DNA from 2 places in the Paenibacillus sp. sgz302190 genome. Region 1 is predicted to be linked to the other one. Evidence: riboswitches for the same ligand, from Rfam matches in the RefSeq annotation. Region 1 holds a riboswitch; the other holds the start of a gene.
What was found. Region 1 has a riboswitch for thiamine pyrophosphate ahead of AC6RNO_RS36035 (thiamine phosphate synthase). Riboswitches for the same ligand answer to the same signal wherever they lie in the genome.
Positions count from the first base shown of each region.

Region 2: another riboswitch for thiamine pyrophosphate. It lies ahead of AC6RNO_RS07570 (ECF transporter S component); the one in region 1 lies ahead of AC6RNO_RS36035 (thiamine phosphate synthase).

Region 1 is NZ_JBZYAO010000072.1:7,593-10,996, forward strand. Features, by position in the region: gene AC6RNO_RS36025 (stalk domain-containing protein) at 1-283, shown strand, start outside; gene AC6RNO_RS36030 (NmrA family NAD(P)-binding protein) at 333-1,205, shown strand; TPP riboswitch at 1,325-1,423, shown strand; gene AC6RNO_RS36035 (thiamine phosphate synthase) at 1,525-2,148, shown strand; gene thiO (glycine oxidase ThiO) at 2,149-3,327, shown strand; gene thiS (sulfur carrier protein ThiS) at 3,311-3,404, shown strand, end outside.
Region 2 is NZ_JBZYAO010000004.1:187,505-190,908, reverse strand. Features, by position in the region: gene AC6RNO_RS07575 (ATP-binding cassette domain-containing protein) at 1-1,160, opposite strand, end outside; gene AC6RNO_RS07570 (ECF transporter S component) at 1,166-1,762, opposite strand; TPP riboswitch at 1,865-1,974, opposite strand; gene AC6RNO_RS07565 (hypothetical protein) at 2,095-2,451, shown strand; gene AC6RNO_RS07560 (BtrH N-terminal domain-containing protein) at 2,586-3,404, opposite strand, start outside.

The sequences.
Region 1 (3,404 bases):
TTACATCCAGCATAACCCGATGTTTGGGGACGGGGTGTCGACAGTGATGAAGGCGTTCCAGGAAATGGCCAAGCAGGGGGGCGCTTCCGGTTCTTTTAAAGTGCGGAAGCTTATCGGAGAGGGCAATTTTGTTTTGGTTGTAAGCGAAGCAAGCTTTAGCGGATCGGATACTGCGGTCTATGACCTTTTCCGGTTGGATAACGGTAAAATCGCCGAGCATTGGGACATCATCGAGGCGATTCCGCCGAAGGATCAGTGGAAAAATACGAACGGAAAGTTTTAACGAACGGCTGACTATTTTCTAAATTTGAAGCGAAAGGAACGATGAGTTCATGTCTATTGTAATTACGGGTGCTACAGGTCAATTGGGAGGTCTTGTTGTTCGTCATCTTTTGGATAAAAAAGTGCCGGCGAATCAGATCGTTGCGGTCGTCCGCAATGTGGAGAAAGCTTCTGCGCTTGCCGAACTCGGCGTTGAATTGCGTCAAGGAGACTATAACGACCGGGCTTCGCTCGAACAAGCTTTTGCCGGCGCCTCCAAGCTGCTCTTCATTCCGAGCCCCGACGCTCACGATGAAACGCTGCGCATGGCTCAGCACACGAATGTAGTCGAAGCGGCTAAAACAGCCAAGGTAGGACATATTTTGTACTACGGCTTTGCCTTTGGCGAGCAAGCCAAATTGGCTCTTGCTCCGACGCATGTGTCAACGGAAAAACTCATTCTCGCGGCAAATATCCCGTACACGTTCCTGCGCAATTCACTCTATACGGACGTGTTCATTACCCCTCAATCGGTAGGCGCGGCGGTACAGTTCGGAGCATTGGTCACGAATGCGGGCGACGGAAGAGTCAATACGGCGACTCGGAACGATCTTGCCTTGGCCGGTGCCGTGGTTCTTTCGCAGGAAGGTCATGAGAACAAGTCCTATAACCTGACTGCAAGTGAAACGTGGAGCTTTGGCGAGCTTGCGCAGGTGATTTCAGAGGTATCCGGCAAACAGGTTGTCTATCAATCGGTTTCATACGACGAGCAAAAGGCGATTCTGCTGCAAGGCGGGCTTCCAGAGCCTGTAGCCGCCTTGTTCGCGGGGATTTTCCAGGCGGTTGCCGAAGGCGAGACATCCAAAACTTCGGATGACCTGAAGAACCTGATCGGCACGTTGACTCCTCTTAAAGCAATTGTCGAGGAAATTTTGCAGGGCTAAAAGCAAGTATCGCAATGGGCCGAGATTTTCCATAAAATCGACCGGATCCGAATGATCTATTTTCAATCCGCGTTCTTCGTGTTATGATGGATAGCGACTGAACAACTGAATCATTGAAAGCAAATCCCTAGGGGCGCCGTAAGGCTGAGACAGAGCGATCTGAACCCTTTGAACCTGAACTGGGTCATACCAGCGGAGGAAAGCGGACTTTCGAATAGATGCGGCATTTGATGTTTTTTTGGAGTGCGGCGCCAGCGATAACCACTTTTCTTCGGAAAAGTGGTTTTTTTGTTTGTATCGGAAAGGAGCCTATCAGCGGATGCCGGGTAACGAGCTTCATGTCATATCGACGGGAAAACAGGATTGGGCCGAGCTGGCTTCCATCGCGTCGCGGATTTGGCCGTACGTGACGGCCATTCACATCAGGGAGAAAGACAAGACGGCTGAAGAAATTTTGCAGGGAATTCGCCAAATCATGGCGGCTGGGGTGCCTTGCTCGCGGATGTACATGAACGGACATCCTTCCTTGTCGGCGGAAGCCCTGCTTGGCGGCATTCATCTGCCGGGCGATTCGCCGCCGCTTCCGTCGGTTCGGGCGGCGAGCCCCGCGAGCGTCGGCCGGGCCGGTTTTTCGGTGCACAGCGTCGAAGAAGCGCTGCGAAGAGAGCGGGAAGGGGCGGACTACGTCATGTACGGGCACATTTTCGCGACGAATTCCAAGCCGGGAGCCGCCCCGAGAGGGCTGGAACAGCTGCATGAAGTCGCGGCGCGCACGGCGGTCCCGGTCATCGCGATCGGCGGCATAACGCCGCAGCGGGTGGAGCCGGCGCTGGCCGCAGGAGCGGCCGGGGTGGCCGTGATGAGCGGTATTTTGGAAGCGGCCGATCCGCTGCGGGCTGTGCAGGCATACGCAAGCAAACTGAAGCGCGAGGAGGAGAGATAAGTGAACATCACTGACAAGTCTGATGTGATTATTGTCGGCGGCGGCGTGATCGGCTGTTCGATTGCCTACGAGCTGGCGAAGCGGGGGCAGCGGGTGACGCTGCTGGAGAGAGGCAGGCTGGGGGCGGAAGCTTCCTCCGCCGCAGCGGGGATGCTCGGAGCGCAGTCCGAGATGGAAGACACCGGCCCGCTGTTTCAATGGTCCCGGCAGAGCCGCGGCATGTTCCCGCAGCTGGCGGAAGAACTGAAATCGATAACGGGCATCGATATCGGCCTGATCCGCGAGGGGCTGCTGCACGTCGCGCTGACGGAGGAGCAGCGCAGCGGGCTGCGGGCGCGGGCGCAGCTGCAAAAGGCCGCCGGCGAACGGGCCGAGTGGCTCAGCGCCGCCGATGCCGTCCGGCTGGAGCCGGAACTGAGCCCGGACACGCTCGGGGCGCTATATTTGCCGGACGACGGGCAGGTGGACGCGCCGCATCTCGCGCAAGCGTTGGCGCAAGCGGCTGCGGCGCTCGGCACGAGGCTGCGGGAGTACGTCCAGACGCTCGGGCTGCTCGTCCACAAGGGCCGGGCGGCCGGCGTCATGACGAGCGACGGGCCGCTGCACGCCGATCTGGTCGTCGTCGCTGCGGGAACTTGGAGCGGACAGCTGCTCTCCGGCGTTGGCGTCCGGCTGCCAATGCATCCGGTAAAAGGCGAATGCTTTTCCGTCCTGACGCACAAGCCGCAGCTGGTCAAAACGCTGTTCTCGCACGGCTGCTACATCGTGCCCAAAGCGGGCGGCCGCTTGGTCGTCGGGGCGACCGTACTCCCAGGCAGCTACGACCGCAAAGTATCGCTCCACGGACTGAGCCTGCTGCTGGAGCGGGCGCAGCGCTTGATGCCCGGCATTGGCGAAGCCGAATGGGAGAAGGCGTGGGCGGGGCTGCGGCCGCAGACGGCGGATGGCCTGCCTTATATCGGCAAGGTGCCGGAATATGAGGGGCTTTTTATCGCAGCGGGACATTACCGGAACGGCATTTTGTTAAGTCCGTTAACCGGCAGGATCATGGCGGGTATCGTTTTGGACGAGGAATCCGGGGACGTGGCCGGATGCCGCGAGTGGCGGGACGCCTTCGATCCGCGGGCCGCGCATCGGGAAAATAGAAAGGAGCTGAGCGCTATTGAAGCTGCACATTAACGGCCAGGCCGTGGAGGTGCCGGATACGGTAACGACGGTGAGCGGGCTGCTGGAGCATTTTGAATTAACCGGTAAAA
Region 2 (3,404 bases), on a different contig from region 1:
CGAAGCCCGAGCAGGTCATACTGCTGCAGCAGCTTTTCCGTCAGACTTGGGGGCGCGTCCTCCAAGGAATAAGCGATTTCGTCCTCCACGGAGCCCGTCACGAACTGAAACTCGGGATTCTGGAACACGAAAGCTGCTTTGGCCGCGGCGTCCTCCACTTTTTTGCCCGTGGCCCCTGCGATCGAGCAGAGCCCTTTGGTCCGGATCAGGCGCATGATGGCCAGGAGCAGCGAGCTTTTGCCCGCTCCGTTGTGCCCGGCGACGGCGATCCATTCCGCGGCACGGACGGATAAGCGATCCACATGGATCTTGATTTCTCCGCCGCGGATACCCTGGAAATCCCGCATCTCCATGAGAACTTCCCCGTCATGCGGCTTGACCTGCGGCGGCCCCTCGTCCCATGCGGTCTCCGCACGACCCGCAGCATAGTCGTCCCACACTCCCGGGTACCAGATCCCGAACTCCCGGAGCTTCGGTTTGTACTCCGCAAACACCGCCTCCGGCTTGCCGTCGGCCAGCACCTCGCCGTCTGGGGAAAGCACAATGATGCGGTCGATCAGATCGAGAATGCCGCCGATTTTGTGCTCCACGATCAGGAGCGTTTTTCCCGGGCTTGCGGCCCGGATCGTCTCCCACACCTGGCGCGTGCCCTCCTCGTCCAGTAAAGCGGTCGGCTCATCCAGGAACAGCACTTCCGGCTCCAGCGCCAGCACGCTGGCGATTGCGAGCCGCTGCTTCATGCCCTGCGAAAGCTGTTGAATCGGCGTATGAATATCGTCCAGATGAAGGCCTACCTTTTCGAGATAGCGGCGGATCAGCGCAGGCATTTGTTCCCGCGGAACCTGCATATTTTCCAGCACGAAAGCAATCTCTTCATCGACGTACGGCATGCAAAACTGGGTGTCCGGATCTTGGAAAACGTATCCCCAGCGCTCGGGGACCCGGAGCTCTTCCGCTTTCATCGGAATCTCGACGATGCTTGGAACCATCCCGCTCAGCACCTGCAGCAGAGTTGACTTGCCGCAGCCGCTCGGACCGAGCAGCAGCACTTTTTCTCCGGGGCGGAATGAAAAGGAAACCCCCTTGAATAAAAGGGGGGCATCGTCTCCGGGATATTTCAATCGTAGGTCGGTAACGCCGACTGCTGCATTTTGGATCATAAGCTTTACCTCAATTGGTCGTAATCTTTTTGGGACGCCGGACGGATGGCGTTGAGAACGCCCGTGCGCTCGATAGCCGCCGCCAAATAATAGGAGAAGAAGCCGGAGATCAGGATGCTGCCGAGCAGACGGAAGCCGATGAACAGGCAGTAGTTCCAGAAAGTCAGAGACTCGATGTAGCCGTAATAGGCGTCTACGATCAAGGACAGCAGCGCCGATCCGATCGAAGCCAGCACAACCACGCCTACGTTCGCCTTCCGGTACAGGACGATAGCAAACACGATTTCGGCTCCGAGACCTTGAAGCAGCCCGTATACCAGCGTGGAAATTCCCCATTCGCCGCCGAAGAACGTTTCGATCGTAGCGGCAGCAACCTCGGCGAGAATCGCAACGCCCGGCTTGCGGATGATCAGGAACGCGAACGTGGCGGCGATAAACCACATCCCGTAGCTGAGCTGCTCCGCCTGAAGCCCTATGGGTTTGAGAATATCGTAAATAGGGCCCCAAATTCTGTAAATAACGCCGAATACCGCCGCAATGACGATGGTCACCAGGATATCGGTCAATTTTAAAGCTTTGGATGAAGATTGCGCATTCGCCATCTTGCCATCAACTCCCTTTTCAATGTTAATATGCATAAAATGAATGTCCGGCAAACACGAAAAAGCCCGCCGGGCATGCGGCAGGCATAAGTTCAGTGCAAGTTGAAGAAGCACACCATTCACTACGCTGGCATTACCCAGATCAGTTTGACGGTCAGCGGCATAAGGCCGCTATCTCAGCCTGACTTCATCAAGCACCCGTGTAGCTATTCATTTGGCTATACTTTATACGAAAAACACATTTTTCGCAAGGCTTTTTTTGCAGATTTGCCGCAGCATTTTTTTACAGCTTCGTTTTTATCGGACGGGCAGATTTACAAAGACCTACCGGAATGATTCACAAAAGATATGAATCCCCCGCCGACAGCGCCAAAAATCCGAACAGGGTTATCTTGATCCTGCGCGCATCACTCCAAGCGCAGATCGTGGAACTGCGCAACTGGGCAGGAAGCAACCGGGCAGAAAGCAGATTGGTACAGAGAAAACCTGCGAAAGTGCAGGTTTTTTCTGTAATAATCGTTTATTTTGGCGAAAAACCTGCAAAAGTGCAGGAATTTTCGCTGAAAGTGACTCGGGAGCCCATGTGTTCGGTGAAAAGCCTGCACTTTTGCAGGAATTGTTCGCGGCCAGCGATTACGGATGCAAATTCATGTATTTTTGCAGGTTTTCTTCGTGCAGCAGGCAGATGATGATAGCGATCGCCTCTGAACGCGAGGCTTTTTGGACAACCTGAAGACCGCCAAGCGAACTTGGCGGTCCTCTTCTCATATCGGCCGGCCGCTGTCACGCAGCGCAGCGCCGCGCTCCGGGAGCTGCCCGCGTATCAGCCAATGGCCTGCAGATGGCCGGCGTACTCCCGCAGGAGCCCGGTCTCGCGGTCCATTAATTCCTTGGTCTGCTCCAGAAACAGGGGCCAGCCCTCCTTTCTTCGCTGCAGTCCAAGTTTATACAGCTGCCAGAGGCGCTTTTTCCACAAGGTCTCCTCCTCTTCGAGCAGTGCCGGCCAATCCTTGTCTGACGCCGCAAATTCGCGGGGATACTGCTCGGCAAACTGCCTCGTGTATAGAAGCTGATGGAGGATGCCGCCGATTCTCAAGCAGTAGTAAACTTCCTGGCAGCGTTCCGTAAAGGAGCTATCATCTGCGGGCATGCTCTGCTGCAAATCGTCGAAAAGGGCCATGTAAGCCGAATGTCCGTGTTCGACGCCGGCTTTGAGCGCTTTTCCGGAAATAAACCGGCGGATTCGTTCAGCCGCGAGCCCGGTCACACTCTCCTTCCGTGAAGCATCGGTGGTGTGCAACCCGTCCATGAAGGCCGCACCATACACGCCTTGCAGCAGCTTTTGAAGAGGAGTCGGTCCGTTATAGGTGAGCACTGTCCCTCCGTCATCTAACAGAAAGGAATCGCCGACATAGGCCACGTCGTTATTTTCATCCAGTCCGTAGAGAATAATTACGTGCTGCCGGCCCGGATTTTCCAGGTATACCTTGTGAAAGCCGAGGCAGCTGCTGTTTACGAACAGCAGCGCCAAGTGGCCGGAGAGCAGCGTTTGCCGCAGATCGCGCAGCAGCTCCCTTTTCTCCTCTTCCCCGTCTATCCGAAAGTCATAGCGCAAACGCGCAGGGCCGTGCAAAGCGAACTG